DNA from 3 places in the Streptomyces sp. NPDC107522 genome. Region 3 is predicted to be linked to each of the others. Evidence: riboswitches for the same ligand, from Rfam matches in the RefSeq annotation. Region 3 holds a riboswitch; each other region holds the start of a gene.
What was found. Region 3 has a riboswitch for cobalamin ahead of ACZ7L6_RS11045 (ribonucleoside-diphosphate reductase subunit alpha). Riboswitches for the same ligand answer to the same signal wherever they lie in the genome.
Positions count from the first base shown of each region.

Region 1 (7,837 bases), on a different contig from region 3:
GCCGCCCAGGCGGATGCCCTGGGCCCAGTGGGGAAGCGGGAGTTCGGGGAGGGTGACGATCACGTGGGTGCCGGGGAGGGGGGAGCCGAGGGCGGTGGCGAAGAGGAGGCGGATGAGGAGGACGGCGAGGGCGAGTTTGACGAAGGCGGTGTAGGAGCGGGCTGTGGGGGTGTCGGGGCGGCAGGTGGCTACTACGTAGGCGGAGGTTGCTATGAGGAGGGTGAGGAGGAGGGGGTTGGTGGTGCGGGTTGCGGCGGTGCCGAGGGACAGGGACCAGAGCCACCAGGCACCGGGGTGCAGCTGTGGGCGGGGGGTTGGGACGCTTGCCTGCGCCGGCCGGGTGCCGCCCCTCTTAGGGACGGGCGCCGCCCCAGCGGCACGACTGCCCGCAGGCTGGGTGGCTCCGCCTGCCGTCACGCTCGCCGCCGTCGTGCCTGCCACAGCGCTGCCGTTCCCAACACGGCCACTACGGCGATCCCCGCGACCAGGCCCAGCGACGGGCCGCCGTCCGACTCGTCCGTCTTCTCGGTGGCCGTCGGTTTCTTCGCCCCCGACACCTGCTCCCCGCACCCCTTCTCCGGGTACCCCGCGATCGCGCACAACAGGGCGTTCGTGTCGTACCGCAGCGGCCTGGCCACGGAGGCGAGCGCTTCCGCGGTTGTCGCGTCGGCGGTCACCCGCGCGCATGCCGTACGTCGAGCCGGTGGCGTCTCGCCCGACGGGGCGTCAGCCGGCGTACCGAAGTCGATGACGAGAGCAACCCGCTTCTTGCCGTCCTGGGGCGGAGTCCTCGCGCAGATCACCTCGAACACCGCCGCGCCCCTCGGGCGGGCCGCGTCCTTGGAGTCCTCGCTCACCGCGAAGCGGAAGCCCTGGACGTCGCCGTCGGAGGGGCGGGCGGTGGAGGGGCCCTGGGTGGCGTAGGTCCAGGTGTCGCCGTCGCGGTCCCAGAAGGACCAGTAGCGGTAGCCGGTCGCCTGGGCGGCCTGGGCCGCGCCGGTCAGGAGGACCAGCGCGGCCAGGAGCGGGGCGAGCGCGCGGCGTATCACTGCCGTCCGCCCTTGTTGCGGCCGCTCAGCAGGAAGCCGATGCCGATGCCCACGACCAGGAAGATGCCGACGTACCACCACACGCCGAAGGGGCTGTCCTCGTCCTCCTCCTTCTCGTCCGCGGCCTTGTCCGCCGCCTTGTGGGGTGCCGGGCCCGTCGCGTTGAGCTGCTCGACCAGGTCCGTGCCGGCGAAGTCCCGGGGGTCGGCGCCCGCCGCGTCGGCGGCGAGGATCAGCTGGGCGTAGGCTGCCGGGCCGCTCTGCTTCGCCCAGGACGCGGCGTTCTTCTCCAACCACTCCAGGGGCTTCTGGGCCGCCGCCTCACCACCCTGTACGGCGAGTGCGACGACCGCGTCCGCGGTGTTGCCGTAGTCGGGCTGGTCCTCGGCGCCGGCGAGGGCGGACGTGAGGTGGCCGTCCTTGGCGAGTTCCTTGCCGAGGTACGCGGCGCCGTTGGCCGCTGCCTGCTCCGGGGTGAGGCGGGAGCCGTCGGCGCAGGCGGCCTCCGCCTTGTCGCCCGCCTTCGCCGTCAGCATGCCCTGGCCCAACGCGCCGACGACGGCCGCCGCCGTCGCATCCGCGTTGGCCGACAACTTGCCCTTCTTGTCCGGCTGGTAGGCGAAGGCGCCGCCACCGTCCTCACCGCAGGGGAGGGCGAGGGACACCAGGGCGTCGTACGGCGACTTGCCCCCCTTGCGTACGTCGCCCGGCTTCTCACCGACGGCCGCGAGCGCACCGATCACCACGGAGGTCGAGTTCGCGTCACTCGCGCCGCCCGCCGCGTACCCCCACCCTCCGTCCTTGTTCTGCACGGACTTCAGCCAGGCCACCGCCTTGCCGGTCACGGCGTCGTGTCCGCCGAGCGCGGCGAGGGCCTGGACGGCGGCGGCCGTGTTGTTGGTGTCGACCATGGTCTTCGCGTCGCAGGCCTTCGAGGTGTCGGCGCGGAACGCGGCGAATGCCCCGCTGGCGCACTGCTGCCCGGTGAGCCAGTCCACGGCCTTCGCCGCCGGCTTCACGCCCACCGTGTCCTGGGCGAGCAGCGCGAGGGACTGGCGCCAGACACCGTCGTACGTCGGGTCGGTCGTGCCGTACAGCCCGGCGGGGAGCGCGACGGACGGTGACGCGGACGGGGACGAGTCGGCGGCGACTGCGGGCGTGGCAGTGGCCGTGCCGATCACGGTGACGGCGGCCAGGGCCGCGGCGCTGCGGCGGACGTACATGATCGGCGGGTGCCCTTCCCTAGGGGAACCGGGCAGCACAGGGGAGACCCCGGGCGGCTCGGCTCCGTACCTCGACGGTGCCGTGCGCCGGCCGGTTGCCGGTGCACGTGAGCCGGTCACAAGACCCGTGCGGGGCGATCCGGCTTGCCACTGGGTGGCTCACGGTTGCGGGTCAGCGCCGGATTTGCACCGGCTTCCCCCCGTACGGGTGTGATGACGACGCCGACACTCTACCCGGCCGTAACCGAACCCCTGAGGGCCGCCTGGGCGGGCGGGTAGGTTCGGGCCATGGCTGAGGGGACCGTGGGGAGACTGCTCGGGTCGGGGCGTACCGCGGACGTGTACGAACTCGACGAGGCGTGGGTGGTGCGCCGCTTCCGGGACGGGTACGGGGATGGGCCGGCCGAGGGCGCGGTGATGGCGCACGTGCGCGAACACGGCTATCCGGCGCCGCGGGTGCGGCTCGCCGACTCCTCGCGGACCGATCTGGTGATGCAGCGGCTGTCGGGGCCGACGATGCTGCGGGCGCTGGCCGAGGGGGAGATGGGCGCGGACGAGGCGGGCGGCATCCTCGCCCGCCTGCTGCGGCAACTGCACCGCGTCCCCGCACACCGGTCTCAGGGCTCGGTGCTGCACCTGGACCTGCATCCCGACAACGTCATCCTCACGCCCGACGGCCCCTACGTGATCGACTGGGACAACGCACGGGACGGCGACCCCGCCCTGGACTGGGGCTCCTCCGCGGTGATCCTCGCCCAGGTCGCCGTGGACGACGGACCCTTCGCCGAACCTGCCCGACCCCTCCTGGCCGCCTTGCTCGCCGACCCGTGCGACCTCACCGAGGCCGGCCTGGCGCAGGCGCTGCGGCGCCGCGCGGAGAATCCGACGATGACTCGGCGTGAGGTCGAACTCCTCGGTGACGCCGGGGAGTTGATCCGTACGTTCATGCGCTAGTGGACGCGAGTGGAGGCGGGCACCGGTCCGCGGAATAGCTCAGCTGTCGACCCTCGGCATGGGGCCGCCGAACGGCAGGTGCAGGGTGCGGGAGGCCAGCAGCCACTGACCGGCGATGCGACGGAAGGTGTCCTCGATGGGGGTCCCCCCGCTCGAGCGAAGTCGAGAGTGGGGGAGGCCGACCTGGACCGGCGGGCCGGCCGGCACCATGCCGCCCGTCCAGCCTTCGACGCGGTACGTCGTGAAGTACGACGTGGCCTCGGCCGTGTCCGGGGAGGTCACCGTGACGCGGATGTTGGACATGATCCGCCGCGAGAGTTTGTCCGCCGGCCGTGCGCCGAAGTACGTCCGCAGTGCCTTCCGTCCCTCGGAACGCCGACCGTCTCCCGGAGGAGGCCACTCCCACCGGCCGTCCTCGGTGAACAGGTCGGCGACGGAGGCCGGTTCGCCGAGGTCGAGGCGGTGGACGAAGTCGAGGATCAGGCGCTCGCAGGCACGTTCGGCGAGGAGTTGCTCCATGGGGTCCATGAGGCCGTTGGTACCAGCCGGGAGCGCAGCGGCACGATCGAATTACACCGCCACGTATGTCACCGGCTCACTCCCCGCCACCGCCTCCGCCCGCCCCAGCTTCACCAGCTGCCGCAGATGCGACTCGGCCTCGGCGATCGCGATGTTCCGTGAGCCGTAGGGGATCTGGTCCCAGGTCCGGTTCCATTCCATGCGTTCGGCCAGCTGCCAGGGGGTGAGGGGCTCGGACAGCAACGCCAGCAGTCCGGTGAGGCGTTCCTCGTGGTGGGTCAGCAACTGCCGTACGCGGGCGGGCGCGTCGGTGAACGCGTGCTGGTGGGCCGGGAGGATCTCGGCGGGTTCGAGGCGGCCGACGCGTTCGAGGGAGTCGAGATAGTCGCCGAGGGGGTCGGTGACGGTCGTGTCGTCGGGGTCCTCGTACAGGCCGATGTGCGGGGTGATCTCGGGGAGCAGGTGGTCGCCGGAGAACAGGCGGCCGTGGCCCGGGAGTCGGGCCGGGTGCTCCTCCTCCAGGTGCAGGCAGACGTGGCCGGGGGTGTGGCCCGGGGTCCAGATGGCGCGCAGGCGGCGGCCGGGGAGGTCGAGGAGCTCGCCGGGGACGATCTCGCGGTCGGGCGCGGCGGGGGAGAAGCCGAGCAGGGAGCGGGGGCGGCGGGCGGCGCGGAGCGGGGACACGTGGGCTTCTGGGGCGCCGGCCGCGGTGAGCTTGTCCGCCATGTAGGAGAACCAGCGCTCGGGGCGGGTCGCGCGGGTGCGCCGTACGATCGCCGCGTCCGCCGCGTGCATCGCGATCCAGGCGCCGGAGGCCTCGCGCACCTTGCCCGACAGGCCGTGATGGTCGGGGTGGTGATGGGTGATGACCACGCCGTGGATCTCGGCGGGCGCGGTGCCGCACGCCGCGAGGCCCTCGGCGAGGGCGTCCCAGGAGGCCGGGTCGTCCCAGCCGGTGTCGATGAGCACCGGGCCGCGGTCGGTGTCGACGACGTACACGAGGGTGTGGCCGAGCGGGTTGTCAGGGATGGGGACCTGGAGGGACCGGACGCCGCCGCCGTGGTCGTACACCTGCGCCATGGGCTCCCCAATCGCCGCACACCGGCCACCGACGGCCACTATAACTAGAACGGGTTTCGATGGGAGCCTGAGTCACCCAGGCTTGGCGTTCCGTATCCGCTCCGGGGTCCAGAACTCCCTGATCTCCTCGGGGCTCTTCGTCTCCCGGTGGACGGACACCCCGTTGCCCTGCGTGACGTCGTCCCAGTTCGAGGCCATCCATACGACACCACAGACGGCCGTCGTCATGACCGTCGCGAACACCGCCCACGCGCGCCTGCGCTCACGGTTTGCCGTCATCCACCGTTCCTCCCCGTCGACTTGATCAGCGTAGGCGTGAGTGATGTGCGATCCGTGGACTCCTCGTAGTGGAACTGGTATCAGTTCTGAAACAGCGTCAGAAACCAAGGAAACCCGCTCCAGCTCCGCAGGAGGCGTCGGCCATGACCGAGCTCGTGGAACACGGACAGCTGTTCATCGGCGGGGAGTTGACCGACCCCCTGGGCAAGGACGTCATCGAGGTCATCTCGCCGCACACGGGGGAGGTCATCGGTCGCGTGCCGCACGCCTCGCCGGCCGACGTCGACCGGGCGGTCGCGGTGGCGCGGCGGGCGTTCGACGAAGGCCCCTGGCCACGGATGTCGCTCGACGAGCGGATCGAGGTCGTCACCCGCATCAAGGACGGCATCGCCCTGCGGCACGAGGAGATCGCCCGTGTGATCTCCTCCGAGAACGGTTCCCCGTACTCCTGGAGCGTCCTCGCCCAGGCGCTCGGCGCGATGATGGTGTGGGACGCGGCGATCACGGTCGCGCGGAACTTCACGTACGAGGAGCGGCGCGACGGCGTGCTGGGGAAGATCCTCGTGCGGCGCGAGCCGGTCGGGGTCGTGGCGGCCGTCGTGCCCTGGAACGTCCCGCAGTTCGTCGCCGCCGCCAAGCTCGCGCCCGCGCTGCTCACGGGCTGCACGGTGGTGCTCAAGCCGTCGCCGGAGTCGCCGCTGGACGCCTACCTGCTGGCGGAGATCGCGAAGGACGCGGGGCTGCCGGACGGGGTGCTGTCCATCCTCCCGGCCGACCGCGAGGTGAGCGAGTACCTGGTCGGGCACCCGGGCATCGACAAGGTCTCCTTCACCGGATCGGTGGCGGCGGGCAAGCGCGTGATGGAGGTGGCGGCCCGCAATCTCACGCGCGTGACGCTGGAGCTGGGCGGAAAGTCGGCGGCCGTCGTCCTGCCGGACGCGGACGTCGAGGCGACGGTCGCCGGTGTCGTCCCGGCGGCGTGGATGAACAACGGCCAGGCATGCGTGGCCCAGACCCGCATCCTCCTGCCCCGCTCCCGCTACGACGAGTTCGCCGAGGCCTTCGCCGCGGCGGCGGGCGCGCTGGTGGTCGGCGACCCGCTGGACCCGGCGACCCAGGTGGGCCCGCTGGTGGCGGAGCGTCAGCAGCGCAGGAACCTCGACTACATCCGCATCGGCCAGGAGGAGGGCGCGAAGATCCTGACGGGCGGCGGGCGTCCGCAGGGCCTGGACCGGGGCTGGTACGTCGAGCCGACCCTCTTCGGAGACGTGGACAACTCGATGCGGATCGCACGCGAGGAGATCTTCGGCCCCGTGATCTGCCTCCTGCCCTACGGCGACGAGTCCGAGGCCGTGAAGATCGCGAACGACTCCGACTACGGCCTGAGCGGCAGCGTCTGGACGGCCGACACCGCCCACGGCATCGAGGTCGCCCGCCAGGTCCGTACCGGCACGTACTCGGTGAACACCTTCAGCCTGGACATGCTGGGCCCGTTCGGCGGCTACAAGAACTCGGGCCTGGGGCGCGAGTTCGGCCCCGAGGGCTACGGCGAATACCTGGAGCACAAGATGATCCACCTTCCGGCCGGCTGGGAGGCGTGAGGGGACATGGGCGACCGCTGGCACGTCGAGGTCGACCGGTCGGTGTGCATCGGCTCGGCCCAGTGCGTCCACCACGCCCCCGACGGCTTCCGCCTCGACACCGGCCGCCAGTCCCATCCGGCCGACCCGGAGACCGACGCGAACGAGAAGATCCTGGCCGCGGCGGAGAGCTGCCCGGTGGAGGCGATCGTGATCACGATCCTGGGGAGCGGGGAGCCGGTGTTCCCACCGGAGGACTGAGCCTGTCCCCGCCCCGAGGAGCGGCGCTGTCGGCGACGCGTTGTACTCTCCTGCGGTTCCGGCGGGTCGACAAGGGTGGGGAACGTGCGCAGGTCCGAGGCCAGAGAGCTGCTCAAGCAGGCACGCACGGCATGGGAGGCCGAGGACTGGCGGCGCTCCGCGGAGCTCCACGAGCAGGTGCTCGCGCACTTCCCGGACGAGGAGCCGAGCGCGGTGTGGTGGTACGACGCCGCGCTCGCCCACAAGTTCCTGCGCAACTGGCAGAAGGCCTACGAACTCGGGCGTGAGGCCGCCGCCCGCTCACCGCGCGGCGAGGGCGACCCCGCGTACTGGAACCTCGGCATCGCGGCCACCATCCAGCGTGACTGGGCGACGGCCCGGGACGCCTGGGCCGGCTTCGGTATCGAACTCCCGGACGGCGAGGGCGAGATCGAGGGCCGCTTCGGGAACGCCTGCGTACGGCTGGACACCGGCGGGACGCGGGAGGTTGTCTGGATCGAGCGGCTGTGCCCGACGCGCGGACGGGTGGTCAACGTGCCGGTCACGGGGGGCCGGAGGTACGGGGAGATCGTGGTCCACGACGGCGTCCCGAACGGGGAGCGGGTCGTCGACGGCACGAGTGGTCTCCGACGAGCGCGGGTCGCCATCAGAGGGATGGCCGAGGTTGCTTCGCGGCTTCGGGTTTGTGGGGGCTGGTCGCGCAGTTCCCCGCGCCCCTTGGGCGTCACCGGCACCAGCATGACAGTGCACCGTCGGTCACCTGCACCTGCACCTGCACCTGGGCGGTCGGCTAGGCAGGGTGTCCGATTTTGCCCAGGAAAATAGCTATCCGGGGTGTTCTCTGCGGCATTGGGCGTTCTATTATGGAAGTCGGCCTACGGGACGAGTGAGG
Region 1 covers NZ_JBVKAU010000005.1:449,475-457,311, forward strand. Annotated here, with positions in the region: gene ACZ7L6_RS19200 (CbiQ family ECF transporter T component) at 1-300, opposite strand, end outside; gene ACZ7L6_RS19205 (SCO2322 family protein) at 414-1,049, opposite strand; gene ACZ7L6_RS19210 (prenyltransferase/squalene oxidase repeat-containing protein) at 1,046-2,272, opposite strand; cobalamin riboswitch at 2,384-2,525, opposite strand; gene ACZ7L6_RS19215 (phosphotransferase) at 2,561-3,226, shown strand; gene ACZ7L6_RS19220 (nuclear transport factor 2 family protein) at 3,266-3,754, opposite strand; gene ACZ7L6_RS19225 (MBL fold metallo-hydrolase) at 3,797-4,825, opposite strand; gene ACZ7L6_RS19230 (hypothetical protein) at 4,898-5,104, opposite strand; gene ACZ7L6_RS19235 (aldehyde dehydrogenase) at 5,248-6,705, shown strand; gene ACZ7L6_RS19240 (ferredoxin) at 6,712-6,945, shown strand; gene ACZ7L6_RS19245 (tetratricopeptide repeat protein) at 7,030-7,770, shown strand.
Region 1: it holds a riboswitch for cobalamin, as region 3 does, so the genes downstream of both, ACZ7L6_RS19210 (prenyltransferase/squalene oxidase repeat-containing protein) here and ACZ7L6_RS11045 (ribonucleoside-diphosphate reductase subunit alpha) in region 3, are expected to answer to the same signal.

Region 2 (7,837 bases), on a different contig from region 3:
CATGCGGGCGCTCCCGGTGGAATGAAAGGCAGTCCTTGCGGCGCGCCCGACTCGATGAGCCGCCAGAGCGCGTCCGTGTCCGCGTGCTGTTCGATCAGGTCGCCGAGCCGGTCGAGCTGCTCCTCGCGCAGCGCGGCGAACGACGTGTCGGCGGCCGGCACGAAGCGGCGGCCCGCGGCGGCCGCCACCTCCCGCAGGAAGGCCCGCCGGAAACCGTCCGACTCGAGCGAGCCGTGCCAGTGCGTGCCCCAGGTCTGGCCGACCCGGCAGCCGTCCAGGAAGGGGTCGCCACCCGATATCTCGGCAACCCCGTGATGGATCTCGTACCCGTCGACGTGCTCGCCGAGAGCTTCCCCGCTCGGCCGGGTGAGGGTCTTCTCGCGGGCGAACCGCACCCGGACGGGCAGGACCCCGAGCCCGTCGACATGCCCGCGCCGGCTCTCGACGTCGTCCTCGATGTGCTCGCCGAGGATCTGGAAGCCGCCGCAGATGCCGAGGACGGGCCGCTGCTCGGCGACCCGGCGCACGAGGGCCTCGGCGAGCCCCCGCTCGCGCAGCCACTCCAGGGCGCGGACGGTTCCGCGGGTGCCGGGGATGACCACCAGGTCGGCGTCGGCGAGCTCCTCCGGTCGGTCCACGAACCGCACGACGACACCCGGCTCGGCGGCCAGGGCGTCGACGTCGGTGAAGTTGGACATCAGGGGAATCGCACAGACGGCGACGCGCAGCACGTCCTCCCCGACCGGCGGAGCGACGTTGGACTCCCGTACCGTCCCCCGCAGGGAGACCCGCAGGCCGTCCTCCTCGTCGATGCCGAGCCCGTGCCGGAAGGGCAGGACACCGTACGTCCGCCGCCCGGTGAGCCCGTGCAGCATGTCCAGGCCGGGCTCCAGGAGGCTGACATCCCCCCGGAACTTGTTCACGAGGAACCCGGCGACGAGCGCCTGGTCCTTGGGGCTGAGGAGCGCGACGGTCCCGAAGAACGAGGCGAAGACCCCGCCGCGGTCGATGTCCCCGACCACGAGCACGGGCAGCCCGGCGTTCCGGGCGATCCCCATGTTCACGATGTCGGTCCGCCTGAGGTTGATCTCGGCGGGACTCCCCGCCCCCTCACAGATCACCGCGTCATACGTGCCCCGCAACTCGGCGAGACAGTCCAGCACGGTCCCCAGCAGCGCCTGCTGCCGCCCGCCGTGGTATCCGCGTGCGCTCAGCTCACCCACCGGCTTGCCCAGCAGCACGACTTGGCTGCTCTGCTCGCCACCGGGCTTGAGCAGCACGGGATTCATCAGCGCGGTCGGCTCGACGCGACAGGCCTGCGCCTGCATGGCCTGAGCCCGCCCGATCTCGGCGCCCTCGCGCGTGACGAACGAATTGAGGGACATGTTCTGCGCCTTGAAGGGCGCTACCTTGACGCCCTGCCGCACCAGCCACCGGCAGATCCCGGCGGTGACGACACTCTTCCCGGCGTCGGAGGTGGTACCGGCGACGAGAAGCCCACCACCCGTCATGACGTACGTCCTCTCTTGGTGCGGCCTCGTTTCAGGAGCCGCGCGCCGGCGCACACGCCCAGCGCGAGCCAGCTCACGCGCTGCGACAGCCGTACGGCACGCTCGATGTCCGTGACCCGAACGGGGCGCCCGGCGGCGCCGTTGAGCACGGGCCGGTGCTCGACCCGCCCGCCGTACGACAGCGTCCCGCCCAGGCGCACCCCGAGGGCCCCCGCGAACGAGGCCTCGACGGGCCCGGCGTTGGGGCTCGGGTGCTTCGCGGCATCGGCCCGCCACGCCCGTACGGCCCCGCGGGCGTCACCACTCCCAACAGCGGCCAGCACGGCGGTCAGCCGCGCGCCGGGCCAGCCCGCCACGTCGTCGAGCCGGGCCGAGGCCCACCCGTACCGCCGATACCGGGCCGACTTGTGCCCCACCATGGCGTCCAGCGTGTTCACGGCCCGGAACCCGAGCAGCCCCGGCACCCCACCGACGGCTCCCCACACGAGCGCCCCCACCACCGCATCGGAGGTGTTCTCCGCAACGGACTCGACGACGGCCCGGGCGATCCCGTCCGCGTCCAGCGCCTGCGGATCCCGCCCGCACAGATGCGGCAGCCGCTCCCGGGCCCCCTCGACGTCCCCCGCATCGAGGGCACGCCCGATGACCCGCGCCTCACGCGCGAGCGAGGTCCCGCCGACAACGGCCCAGGTGGCGGCGGCGGTCAGCGCGACGGAGGCGGCACGCGACGGCCGTACGACGCGCTGCGCGACGGCGCCGAGCGCCACCGCACCGCCCGCGCACACGGCGGTGTGCAGCACGCCCCGTCCGCGGTGATCCCGCCACAACACCTTCTCCACGGCCCCGGCGGCCCGCCCGAACGCGGCGACCGGATGCCCCCGGCGCGGGTCGCCGAGCAGCAGATCACCGAGAAGTCCGGCGGCGGCGCCGTACGCGAAGACGCGATCGGCACGCATCGGGGTCAGCCGACCGTCGGTTCAGACGTGGGTCCGACACTGCATCTCGATCGGCAGGCGAGCATCGCGTTATGTCCTCACTCAGGGTGTCCACGCCCTGGTTCGACGAGACCGGCGGTGAGAGTTCCTGGCTCCCGGGGCTATCTACCCCGGTGACAGTGGCGGGACCGCGCCGGATTCACACCGGCTTCCTCTCCTACCGCCGTACATGGCTCCGGCAGTCCACCACGGGGTTGGAAGGGGCGTCAACTTGCTGTTGACCTGCGAGGGGAGAGTGTGCAGAAGCCCACATGAGTGGCACCGGCCAGCACCCCGCCGGGGCCCAGGAAACCGACTCGGGTCGAATTCCCTGTGACGGGTGGCCTTCCGCGAAGTCCGTTGCGGCGAGGGTATCGGGCGCCTCCAATAAGTCGTACGAGGTGCTACGAGATGTAAGGAACTCGTCGAAACTGTATGGGAATTGACGAATCGGGTGGACCGGGAGCAGCCCGCCTCTTGGCAGGGCTCGGCGCGGCGGTGGGTCTTTCCCGCCGGCGCCGAGCACGGCGCCGAGTACTTGTTCGGTCGGCTGATCGTGGAGCGACGGGGTGAGGAACTGACGGCGGAGCCTGTCCGTCTGAAGGAATCGGATGGCGCGGAGGCTGACGAACTGGCCGCCTTCTTCACCATGGACAGCCGCCGTGGCGTCCGGTGGGAGTCCGGCCACGACTCGCCGGCTGTATCGAGTTCGGCGCCCCTCTGTACGACAGCAAGGTCGCGCTACTGTCCCGGAAATGACGACCGGGCGGGTGCGGGGAACGTCGTCCCCGCACCCGCCCGGCGCAATCCGTATGTCAGGCCACGATCAGATAGATCCCGTATCCCACAGCCGCCGCACACGCAGCGAAGCACGCGTACGCGCCGGTGACCGCGAAGGCGGCCGAGCCGCCCTGGGCCGAGGCCTTCTCCTGGCGGGACAGGCCCGCGATGCCGAGGGTGAACAGGCCCACGAGGGCCACCGTGACCACGAGGCTGACGCCGAAGACGGAACCGAGGGCCGCCCAGTCGATCTTCATACTGCTGTTTCCTTCGTTACCGGGTGGGCGGGGCTCAGACCGTGGTGGCCGGCGAGGCCGCCGGTTCGGTCGCCGGGGCCGGGATCGTGGCCGTGAGGTCCTCGGTCGCCGTGCCTGTCGGGGGCGGGGTCACGGCGGCGATGGCTGTGGTCACCACGCCGGCCGGCTCGTCGGTCTCGTTGACGTTCGTGTGGTCGACGACCTCACGGCGGGAGAGCTTCCAGATCGCGGCGCTGGAGGCGACCAGGAAGACCGCCACGAGGGCCGTGCCCCAGTTGCCGAAGCCCGTCACGTACTCCGCGAGCGCGCCGACCAGCGCGGCGGCCGGGAGCGTGAGGCCCCAGGCGACGAACATGCGGGTGGCGGTCGACCAGCGGACGACGCCGCCCTTGCGGCCGAGGCCCGCACCCATCACCGAGCCGGAGACGGAGTGCGTGGTGGAGAGGGAGAAGCCGAGGTGGGAGGAGGCCAGGATGACCGTCGCGGCGCTGGTCTGGGCGGCGAAGCCCTGCTGCGGCTGGAGGTCGGTCAGGCCCTTGCCCATGGTGCGGATGATGCGCCAGCCGCCGAGGTAGGTGCCGAGCGCGATGGCCAGACCCGCGGAGAGGATGACCCAGGTGGGAGGGTCGGAGTCGGGGGCGAGGGTGCCGCCGGCGACCAGGGCGAGGGTGATGATGCCCATCGTCTTCTGCGCGTCGTTGGTGCCGTGGGCGAGGGAGACCAGGCCGGCGGAGGCTATCTGGCCGGCGCGGTAGCCCTTCTTGGACGCGTTGCCGTCGGCCTTCTTGCCCAGGGAGTACGTCAGGCGGGTGGCCAGCATGGCGGCGATGCCCGCGACCAGCGGGGCCGCGATCGCCGGGATGAGGACCTTGGTGACCAGTACGTCACCGTGGACCGCGCCCATGCCCGCCGAGGCGATGGTGGCGCCGATCAGACCGCCCATGAGGGCGTGCGAGGAGCTGGACGGAAGTCCGACCAGCCAGGTCAGGAGGTTCCAGAGGATCGCGCCGACCAAGGCGGCGAAGATGACCTCGGGACGGATGCCGGTCTCGTCGACGAGACCCTTGGAGATCGTGTTGGCGACCTCCACGGAGAGGAAGGCGCCTACAAGGTTCAGCACGGCGGACATGGCCACCGCGACCTTGGGCTTGAGCGCACCGGTCGAGATGGTCGTGGCCATCGCGTTGGCGGTGTCGTGGAAACCGTTCGTGAAATCGAACGCGAGTGCGGTTACCACCACAATCGCGAGGATCAGCGAGAAGTTTTCCATTTACCCAGGCAATCGTTCGAGGTCGTTGGCCTGTCGAACGTAGGTAACCTGAGTGAACGGAAGGTGAACTGGGGCAGGCCGCACGGTGTCCGGCAGGGAGGGTTTCTCCTATGAGCGGAGGCTCCGGTTCCGTCGGACAGCGCGCGGCCCGGGCGCCGCACGGCTAGTAGCCGCGGGCGAACTTCCTCAGCTGGCTCATGGACCCGTTGAAGAGATTCTGGTCACCCGGCAGGCTCCCGCCGCCGTTGTCGTACTGCCAGAAGGTCCAGAACTGCCATCCGGCCGGCAGTGCCCCCGCGCTCGAGGAGTTGTAGCGGGCTGTCCACAGGGCGTGATTCGAGGCGAAGGCGCGGCTGGCGCCGGTGCAGGTGTTCCACCAGTGCGTGGTGGTGTAGATCACCGGACGACGGCCGGTGAGACGCTTCACCTCGTTGCTGAAGGACTGGATCCAGTTGACCATCTTGGCCTTGCTCAGTCCGTAGCACTTGTGCTTGCTGTACGGGTTGTACTCGATGTCGAGCGCGGGCGGCAGCGTCCAGCCGTCCGGCGTCCAGCCGCCGCCGTTGCGCACGAAGTGCTGCGCCTGCGACCTGCCCGACGACTTGTCCGGCAATGCGAAGTGGTAGGCGCCGCGGATGAGGCCCGCGTTGCGGGAACCGTTGTACTGCTGGTTGAAGTAGGGGTTGCGGTAGGTGTGCGACTCGGTCGCCTTGACGTAGACGAACGTGGCGCCCTTCGCCTTCGAGCTCTGCCAGTTGACGTTCTTCTGGTGGGAAGAGACGTCGTGGCCCTTGGGCTTGCCTGCTGCCGCCGCCGGAATCTCGGCGAGCGCGGTCCCCCCGAAGGCGAGCGCTGCCACGGACGCCGCTATGAGGCGGGAGCGGTGACGGGACGGTTTGCGATCACGAGCCATATTTCCCCCCGGAATGGCGACGTGCACGACAAATCCCCCAGAGATTACTGGAAGGTCATTGAATGCCTGTCGATCTCCGGCCAAGCACGGGAAGAGAGTGATGTATCCGTATATGCACCCTTCCGGACGCCGGTCTTCCGGCCTAAAGTGCCCCGCCTCCTGGGCGACTTGAGGCCGCGTCGCGATGGGGCCTGGCAGGATCGCCGCATGGCTGAGGACATGGCTGAGGAGCGACGGGACCAGCGGGGTGTTCGGGGTGGGAGGGATGCGCGCGAGCGCGCGCAGGAAGTGGGCGAGCCGTGGGGCAGGCGCGTGCGCCCCGAGGAGGCGGATGCCTGGGAGGCCCTTGTGGCGACGGCGCGCCGGACCGTCGCCGACGGGCTGGTCGTCGGCACGTCCGGGAACGTCTCGGTGCGGGTCGGGGACACGGTGCTGGTCACGCCGTCGGGAGTGCCGTACGACCGCCTGACGCCGCAGGACGTGACGGGGGTCGACATCGACGGCCGGCAGGTGCTGGGCGCGCTGGTGCCGACGAGCGAGCTGCCGATGCACCTCGCCGTCTACCGCGCCACGGACGCCGGCGCCGTCGTCCACACCCACGCCGTCCACGCGACGGCCGTCTCGACCCTGGTCCCCGAGCTCCCGCTGATCCACTACATGGCCGCCGCGCTCGGTGGACCGGTCCGGGTTGCCCCGTATGCGACGTACGGCACCCAGGAGTTGGCCGAGAACATGCTCCGGGCCCTCACCGACCGCACCGCCTGCCTCCTCCGGAACCACGGCACGATCGCCTACGGCACGACCCTGGACCAGGCCTACGACCGCACGGCCCAGCTGGAGTGGATGTGCCGCCTGTGGCTCACGGCGTCATCGGTACCGGGGCTCACGCCGACGCTGCTGTCGGAGGGGCAGGTGGCGGAGGTGGGCGAGCGGTTGCGGGGGTACGGGCAGCGGGCGTGACGGTTGCCTCCGGCGGTTGGGCGGGGTATTTCAGCCCGTCCGGCGTTTGAGGACGAGGCCCTTTCGAGGCCGAAGCGGGGGTCTGGGGGCGGCAGCCCCCAGGAGCCGGGGTCGAAGGGGCAGCGCCCCTGGAGTATGGGATGGGTAGGGGCGGCGAGGGCGAGAAAATCCAGGACGCGGGCGGCACGCCCTTGGCGCCGGGCCACGCGCCCCCCCCGGTCGGCCACAGCGCCGTACACCTCGCAAGCCCACGGCGACGGCACCCCCGCACCCCCACCGGACCTCACTCCATGCCGCCCTCCCACTGGCCGCTCCCCCCATACGCCCGGACACTGGACCCGTGCGCACTGTCAAAGCGACGGCCGCTGCCGTCACCGTGGCTCTCGCCGCCGGCGCCGCGAGCGTCGCCGCCGGCCGGTTCGCCAGTGGCGCCGCGCTGACGGCGCCCCCAGGCCGGCCCCTGCCCACCGAACCCCGGCTCACCGTGCACGCCACGGCCGCCGGTCAGATCGCACTCACCCGAGACCTCGCCTCCCTGCGCCCCGGCACTTACGGCCTTGCCGGCGACGCCTCGCACGCGGTCGTCGGCCCCGTCCTCGCCACGGCGAACCACTCCGCCGACACCGTCGTACGCCGCCTGGAGCGCGTCACCCACGGCACCCTCCGGCCCGGCGACAGCGTCTGGCTCACCCCGAACGTGTACGTCGGCAACCCGAGCGCCGCCCTCGGCCTCGACCACGCCGATGTCGACGTCCCCGGCGAACTCGGCTCCCTGCCCGCCTGGTTCGTCCCCGCCACACGGGACACCTGGGTCATCGCGGTGCACGGCCTCGGCACGACCCGCGAACACGCCATGAACGTCATGCGGTTCCTCAGCGGCCGCCACTTCCCGGTCCTCGCCCTCGCCTACCGCGGCGACCTCGGCGCACCCCGCCCGCCGGACGGCCTGAACCACCTCGGCGAGACCGAGTGGCGCGACCTGGACGCCGCGATGCGGTACGCCGTGCGGTACGGCGCCAAGCAGTTCGTGCTGCTCGGCTGGTCCACCGGCGCGACGATGGCGCTGCGTGCCGCCGCGCACTCCGGTCTGCGTGACCGTGTCTCCGGCCTCGTCCTGGACTCCCCGGTCCTCAGCTGGGAGACCACCCTGCGTGCCCTCGCCAGGGCCCGCC
Region 2 covers NZ_JBVKAU010000020.1:88,649-96,485, forward strand. Annotated here, with positions in the region: gene ACZ7L6_RS38090 (cobyric acid synthase) at 1-1,511, opposite strand, end outside; gene cobN (cobaltochelatase subunit CobN) at 1-3, opposite strand, end outside; gene ACZ7L6_RS38095 (cobalamin biosynthesis protein) at 1,508-2,467, opposite strand; cobalamin riboswitch at 2,570-2,709, opposite strand; gene ACZ7L6_RS38100 (hypothetical protein) at 3,301-3,522, opposite strand; gene ACZ7L6_RS38105 (inorganic phosphate transporter) at 3,557-4,792, opposite strand; gene ACZ7L6_RS38110 (lysozyme) at 4,956-5,705, opposite strand; gene ACZ7L6_RS38115 (class II aldolase/adducin family protein) at 5,925-6,665, shown strand; gene ACZ7L6_RS38120 (alpha/beta hydrolase) at 7,006-7,837, shown strand, end outside.
Region 2: it holds a riboswitch for cobalamin, as region 3 does, so the genes downstream of both, ACZ7L6_RS38095 (cobalamin biosynthesis protein) here and ACZ7L6_RS11045 (ribonucleoside-diphosphate reductase subunit alpha) in region 3, are expected to answer to the same signal.

Region 3 (7,837 bases):
GCGTCTTCTCCCAGGCCGGCAGCGGGCCGCTGCGCTCGGCCAGGTCGGCGGACGCCTCGTACGCGGCGAGCATGATGCGCTCGGCGATGCGGGTGGAGAGCGCCTTGGCCTCGGGGGAGTCGAAGGGCAGACGCAGCTTGAAGAAGACGTCCTGCAGGCCCATCGCGCCGAGGCCCACCGGGCGCCACTTGGCGTTGGACCGGCCCGCCTGCTCGGTCGGGTAGAAGTTGATGTCGACGACACGGTCGAGGAAGGTGACGGCGGTGCGGACGGTGGCGTCCAGCCGCTCCCAGTCGATGTCGTTCCCGTCCACGAAGGCGCCGAGGTTGACCGACCCCAGGTTGCAGACCGCCGTCTCCCCGTCGTCGGTGACCTCCAGGATCTCGGTGCAGAGGTTCGAGGAGTGGACGACATGGCCGGGCAGGGCCGTCTGGTTGGCGGTGCGGTTGGCGGCGTCCTTGAAGGTCATCCAGCCGTTGCCGGTCTGCGCGAGGGTGCGCATCATGCGGCCGTACAGGTCACGGGCGGGGATGGTCTTCTTCGCGAGCCCCGCCGCCTCCGCCTTCCGGTACGCCGCGTCGAACTCCTCGCCCCACAGGTCGACCAGCTCGGGCACATCGGCCGGTGAGAAGAGGCTCCACTGCTCGTCGGCGTTGACCCGGCGCATGAACTCGTCCGGGATCCAGTGCGCGAGGTTCAGGTTGTGCGTACGGCGGGCGTCCTCACCGGTGTTGTCCCGCAGCTCCAGGAACTCCTCGATGTCGGAGTGCCAGGTCTCGAGGTAGACGGCGGCGGCACCCTTGCGCCGGCCGCCCTGGTTCACGGCGGCGACGGAGGCGTCGAGCGTCTTCAGGAACGGGACGATGCCGTTGGAGTGCCCGTTGGTGCCGCGGATCAGCGAACCCCGGCTGCGGATGCGGGAGTACGACAGCCCGATGCCGCCGGCGTGCTTCGAGAGGCGGGCGACCTGGTGGTAGCGGTCGTAGATGGAATCCAGCTCGTCCAGCGGGGAGTCGAGGAGGTAGCAGGACGACATCTGGGGGTGCCGGGTGCCGGAGTTGAAGAGCGTGGGGGAGGAGGGCAGGTAGTCGAGGCGGCTCATGAGCCCGTAGAGCGCGGCGACTTCGTCCAGGGCGCGGACGGTGTCGTCCTCGGCGAGGCCTGCGGCGACACGCAGCATGAAGTGCTGGGGCGTCTCGATGACCTTGCGGGTGAGGGGGTGCCGGAGCAGGTAGCGGCTGTGCAGGGTGCGCAGGCCGAAGTAGCCGAAGCGGTCGTCGGCGGCCGGGTCGACGAGGGCGTCCAGGCGGGCGGCGTGCAGGCGCACGAACTCGGCGGTCCGGTCGGCGATGAGGCCCTCCCGGTGCCCGACCGCGACGGACTCGGTGAAGGACGTCACGCCCTGCGAGGCGGCCTCGGCGGCGATGGAGATGGTCAGCAGCCGGGCGGCCAGCCGGGAGTAAGCGGGGTCCTCGGAGATGAGACCGGCGGCCGCCTCCGTGGCCAGCTCGCGCAACTCGGCCTCGTCGGCCCGGGCGGACCGGCCGCGCAGCGCGGCGGCGGCGACCCGGCCGGGGTCGGCGTCGGGGAGGTCGGCGGTCAGCTCGGTCAGGATCCGCAGCAGCGCGGCACCGGGACCGTCGGTCGCCGCCATTGCCGCGGACGGCACTGCTGAGGCCGGGTCTGCTGGCGCGATGGTCACGTGGGGGCTCTCCCTCGCTCGGCACGGGGGCCTCGCACGAGGGCAGGGGGCAGCACACGAGCGCACACGGCGTCGCGTCCACCGGCCCATTCCACGAGGCCCGGACGTCAGGGCACGCCGACCGGATGGCCGGGTGCACTGTCGGCAGGTCCTCGGACTGACTCCTGCGCACGACGATTCCGGGAAAAGACATGCACAAGTACACCGTTGCGGGACAGTTCCGGATTCGCACCGGATTCCCCTGCGGCGACAGCGAGCATGAGCATACATCTTGTGCTCACCCGCCACGCCACCCCCAGATGTTGTGTCGCGGTGGTTTCAGAGCGTCAACTCATAGGTGAGGAGAGTGATGTCGTCGAGGTGCGGGATCGGGTTCCAGTCCCGGTCGGGTGTGCGAGCGAAGCCCAGACGTTCGTAGATGCGGTGGGCGCCGTGCATGGTGCGCTGGGTCGACAGGACGATCCGTAGGCAGCCGTCCGTGGCCCGTGCGCGGTCGATACAGGCCCGCACGAGGGCCTCGCCGACGCCCCGGCCGCGTGCCTCCCGTGAGACCGCCAGCATGCGGATCTCCGCCTCGCCGGGGCCGGCTATGTCGGCCATGGGGCCGCCGGACGGCACGAAGGTGACGCCGCCGACGACGCGGCCGTTCTCCACGGCGACCAGCACCTCGGCGGCGGCCGTCCGCTTGGCCACGTCCCTCAGTTCGCCGAGGTACTCGTCGCTGTGCCCGAAGTCGAGCAGCCCGTCCTGGAGGTAGGCCTGCGCGGTGATCTCACCGAGGGCCTCGTACTCTCCGGGTTCCACCTGCCGGATCACGATGTCCATGGGCCCGAGTCTGCCGGACGGGGACGGCCGCGGGCCCGGGGTTTTTCGACCGGGTTGCAGGGCGGGCTGGGAGTGCTTCCATGGAGGTAGGCGTCGGCGCCCGCGGTCCCTCCGTTTCGAGAGCCCTTCTCGGAAGGAGACGCATGATGACGAGAGTCGTCCGCCGCCCGCCCGGCAAGGAGCGGCCGCGCAACGCGCCGATGGCGACGCTGGCTCCGAGGAGGGCGGGCAGCTGGGCCAGGCGCGGGTTCGTGGGCCACTGGCACTCGCTGACGATCCGTCTGGAGGCCCGCCGCGGCACGACGCGTCCCAAGAAATGGCGCAGGTGGATCTCGTACACCAACGTGGCCAGGGCGGGGTGGGTACTCGGCGCGCTCGTGGTGCTCGGTTGGGTCGGGGCGGGTGTGCACATGCTGATCGCCGACGGTCCGACGACCATCGAAAAACTGCAGGACGAACCGGGGGTCGACGCCCTCGTGCGGTTCATCGGGCCGGTACTCACCGCTTCGGTCGCCGCCGCGCTCTTCCTGTTCTGGTGGTACCGGTGGACCAAGCGGCGCTACCTCGCCAAGGCCCGGGTCGATCCCCGTCGGCTGGTGCCCACCGCCGGACCGGACACCGCCGAGATCGTCGGCCGCGAGGAGGTCGCCCAGGTCATCGCCGAACGGCTGCGGGAGCGTGACAACCGCCGGCCCTATCTGCTGGTCGGCGGCGTCGGCGTCGGCAAGACAGCCGTCCTGGTACGGCTCACCGAGCTGCTGGCCCGGCAGAACGCCGTGCCCGTGCCGATCCGGCTGCGGGACGCGACCGACGGAACCGACCTGGACTTCGAACGCATGGCCAGACAGCGCTTCGCCGACGAGGCACCGCGCGGCATCCTCGCGCGCGGCAAGACCGAGCGGGTCTGGCAGCAACTGCTCGCCGACGACAAGCCGGTCGTCATCGCCGACGGACTGGAGGAGGCCCTCCTCGGCGACGGCCTCCAGCAGAACCGGGACAACATCATCCGGCAGGCCATCGAGCGGGCCCACGAGGAGAAGCTGCCCCTCGTCATCGCCTCGCGGCCGCACAGCCCGCTGGAGAGCACCTCCGCGGCGATCGTGGAGCTGGAACCGCTCAGCGAGGAGGAGGCCCTGCGCTTCGTCCAGGCGCACGTCCCGGAGACGGACGAGCGCCGCGTGGACTGGATCGTCGAGACGGCGGAGGTGACCGAGTCACCCGTCTATCTGCAGATCGCCCGGGAACTGCACCGCCACGGAGCCCTGGAGCACGACCGGCCGGACAACGACCCGCAGCACATGAACACCCGCAGCCGGGACCGCGGCACGCTGCGGCTGTGGCTGCTTGAGACGTGGGACGAGGCGCTGTGCCAGGGCCGGCTGCGCCAGGACGTCACACTGACCCCGCAGGAGCGCCGTGACACCCTCGAAGCTGTCTCGGCCCTGGCCTGCGTGGGGCTGATCCAGGACAAGCTGGAAGTCGGCTTCGGGGAGCTGCTGAACACGGACGTCCACCCGGGTCCGGCGCGGCGCGCGCAGGCCAGGGCCGAGCACATGTGGACCAGCCGGCGCGGCTTCGACCGGTACGGCAGGCGCGGGAACGTCCTCTCCGAGTGGCACCGGCAACAGATCTGGGACGTGCTCTGCGAGCGGCTCGGCGAGGAGGAGAGAAGGCGGCTGCGCGAGGGCAACATGGACCAGTGCCGTGCCGTCCTCGCCCGCTTCGCGAGCAACGCGGACAAGCTCGCTCTGGTGGAGGGGTTCGAGCGCAAGGTCCGCTTCCCGCACAGCATCATCCAGGCCTACTTCGGCTACCGCATCCTGAACCAGCTGGGCGAGCGGGGCGCCGGAGACCTCGTCGAGCAGGCGCTGCAGCCGCCCGGCCCCAGTCGCGAACTGCTCATCGCCCTGGTGCTGTTGTCCCGCAGGCGGGCGGCGAAACTCAAGGCCCGACGGGGCGGTGTCCGCGTCGAGATGAAGAGGGAGATCGAGGAGCTGGTCCGCCAGTCACCCGTGCGGGGACACACCTTGGCCCACCGGCTCTGCAGGGCCGCGGACCGCCGCACGGACGACCCGAAGGCTCTGGATCTGTACGCGGCCGCCATGGAGATCGAGAGCGTGGAGGACGATCCGAGACTGCTCAGCGGCATCGTGGAGAGGGCGCGCGAGAGCTGGGCCGGGTTCAAGGGAGACCAGCGCACCCTCGACGACGCGAAACTGAGGCTGCTCAAGCAACTCGGAGCCGCACTGCGGAGCGTCTCCGACCGGATCGACACCACCCCGCTCTACGAGCAGCTCTTCGAGATCGGCGTACAGGAGCCCTCCTACTCCATACGCCTGGCCGCCGCCCAGGAGTTCGGCACGGGCGGCAACCCGGCGTTCGCCCTGATCCGTGCGCGGGTCGGGCTCAACTCCGACCCCGTGCAGGAGTACAACGACCGGCTCGGCGAGTTGAAGGCCTGGAAGCGGCAGGAGTACGAGCAATGGGCCGAGCGCATGGGCGTGGCACGGGCCGCCGCCCCCTCCCGGGCCAGGTCCGAGCGCATCGCCCGGTTGCAGCGAAAGCGGCGGGAACTCAACCGGGACTACCGGCAGAAACGGGTCGATCTGTTCCGGGAGTTCGTGATGCGTGCCTGGCTGATCCCCATGCTGCTGGGCTCGGTCGACGAGGCCCACCGTGACGAGGCCCGGGAACGCCTCACCAAGTGGCTGCGCCACCTCGACCCGAACGCCGCCGGCGGCGTCCCCGACCTGCCGCTCGCCCTCGAAGCCGCACTGGCCCAGGGCTTCAAGTACGCGGCCAACCGGCGCAAACGGCACCCGCACGCCTACCCGGGCGGGCGCGCCGACCTGATCCGCCAGGCCGAGACGGTGCTGCAGCAGTCCCGGTGCTGGTATTCGCAGATCATCCTGCTCCAGGCGCTGTGCCTGTGGGAGCTCCCGGACAGCGTGAGCAGCCATGAGCGGAGCGCGGAGTCGACGGCGGGCAAGGACGGTGACCGCGACGGCGGGGGCGAGCCCGGCCAGGCGATGGGCGGGGCGACCGCCGTACAGACCGTGGAGCGCTGGCTTGCGATGGCCGGCACGGCGAACAGAGCGCACGGCCATCCCGGTGCGAACGGCGACTCGCCCCGACGGCTGCTGCATCCGTTCGTCGCGGAGGCGGGCGACCTGGTGGCGCTCGCGCTGGAGACCGGGCAGCCCGAGCGCTTCCTGTGGATCGACGAGAAGGGCGTCGCCGACAACATCGGCGCGCGCACCGGCAACCCCGAGGGATACCGCAAGCACAGCCTGTGGATCCCGCCCTCGGTCGGCTGGAGCACCCTTGACGCACGCGCCCAGCGTCTCGTCGCCGACATGCTGGTGATGCTGAACCTCATCGACCGGGACGGGCACCCGGACGAGGTCGAGGAGCGGATGGCCCGCGTCGAGCAGCCGGGGATGCCGCTTCCGCCGTGCATCCGCAGCGACCGCGGGCCGCTCCGGCCCGACCTGCGGGCCGGCATCTCGGACCCGCCCGCGCCGGGCAGCACCTGTCTGCCGGACTGCAAGTTCCAGCTCTGCCCGTACCCGCCCCGGGGCTGTGTACCGCGGGGGGAGATCCGGGAGCCGTTCTGCCGCCAGCAGCAGGCGCTGTTGCCGGGACGCGTGCGGCGGTGGCTGCCCAGGGGGGTGCGCAGGAAGACGCCGAACTGGGTGAGTATGCGCGTCCGCGAACTGGACGATTTCTGGGACGCGATGGCCAGACGGACCAGGGACTAGGGCCTGCCCTGGCGTCCGCCGGGTACGACAACGGGCCGCCGGATTCCTCCGGCGGCCCGTCGATGTCAGGCACTCAGTGGGACGAGCCCGCAGTCGCCGGCGGCAGTTCCACCTGGACGCCGGGGTCTCCCGCGTCCGCCGTGTAGTCCTCCGGCCGCGTCTCGTCGACGCCCTCCGGAGCCTTCGCCGCCTTCAGGACGAAGGTCAGGACCACGGTCACCGCCACGTTCAGCACGAACGCGGTGAGACCGATGTAGCCGATCTCCCCGATGCCGGGGATCTCCTTCGCCGAGCCGCCGAAGTGCTTCTGCGTCGGGGAGGCGACACCGTACGCGGCGACGGTGCCGTAGACCATGCCGACCGCCCAGCCCGCGAGCAGCGCCCAGCGGTGGAACCAGCGGGTGAACAGGCCGCCGACCAGGGCCGGGAAGGTCTGCAGGATCCAGATGCCGCCGAGAAGCTGGAAGTTGATGGCGACCGTCTTGTCCATGGTGAGGACGAAGATCAGGGCGCCGACCTTCACCAGCAGCGAGACCAGCTTGGAGACCTTGGTCTCCTGCGCGGGCGTCGCGTCCGGCTTGATGAAGTCCTTGTAGATGTTGCGGGTGAAGAGGTTCGCCGCCGCGATGGACATGATCGCCGCCGGGACGAGCGCTCCGATGCCGATCGCCGCGAAGGCCACGCCCGCGAACCAGCTCGGGAACATGTCCTCGAAGAGCTGCGGGATCGCCAACTGCGGGTTGGTGACGGTGACTCCGGCCGCGATCGCCATGAAGCCCAGCAGGGCCAGCAGGCCGAGCATGAGGGAGTACAGCGGCAGGATCGTGGTGTTGCGGCGGATCACCTCACGGCTCCTGGAGGAGAGCGTCGCGGTGATCGAGTGCGGGTACATGAACAGCGCGAGCGCGGAGCCCAACGCCAGGGTGGCGTACGTCCACTGGCCCGCCTCCGGCGGGACCAGGCCGCCCGCACCGGCCTTCGTGTACTTCTCGCTCGCCGCGGTGAAGATCTCGTCGAACCCGCCCAGCTTGATCGGGATGTAGATGATCGCCACCGCGATGACCACGTAGATCAGCGTGTCCTTGACGAACGCGATCAGCGCGGGAGCCCGCAGACCCGAGGAGTAGGTGTACGCCGCCAGCACACCGAAGGCGATGAGGAGCGGGAGGTCCTTGATGAACCAGTTGGTGTTCTCGCCGCCGCCCACGCCCATCACGTCCAGCACCGCCTGGATACCGACCAGCTGGAGCGCGATGTACGGCATGGTCGCCAGGAGTCCGGTGACGGCCACGGCCAGCGACAGGCCCTTCGAGCCGAAGCGGCCGCGCACGAAGTCCGAGGTCGTCACATAGCCGTGCTTGTGGGAGACCGACCACAGGCGGGGCAGGAAGGTGAAGATCAGCGGGTACACGAGGATCGTGTACGGCACCGCGAAGAAGCCCGCCGCGCCCGCCGCGTAGATCGCCGCCGGGACCGCCACGAAGGTGTACGCCGTGTACAGGTCGCCGCCGAGCAGGAACCAGGTGATCCAGGTGCCGAACGACCGGCC
Region 3 covers NZ_JBVKAU010000003.1:217,388-225,224, reverse strand. Annotated here, with positions in the region: gene ACZ7L6_RS11045 (ribonucleoside-diphosphate reductase subunit alpha) at 1-1,702, opposite strand, end outside; cobalamin riboswitch at 1,829-2,003, opposite strand; gene ACZ7L6_RS11040 (GNAT family N-acetyltransferase) at 2,021-2,527, opposite strand; gene ACZ7L6_RS11035 (NACHT domain-containing protein) at 2,671-6,288, shown strand; gene mctP (monocarboxylate uptake permease MctP) at 6,362-7,837, opposite strand, start outside.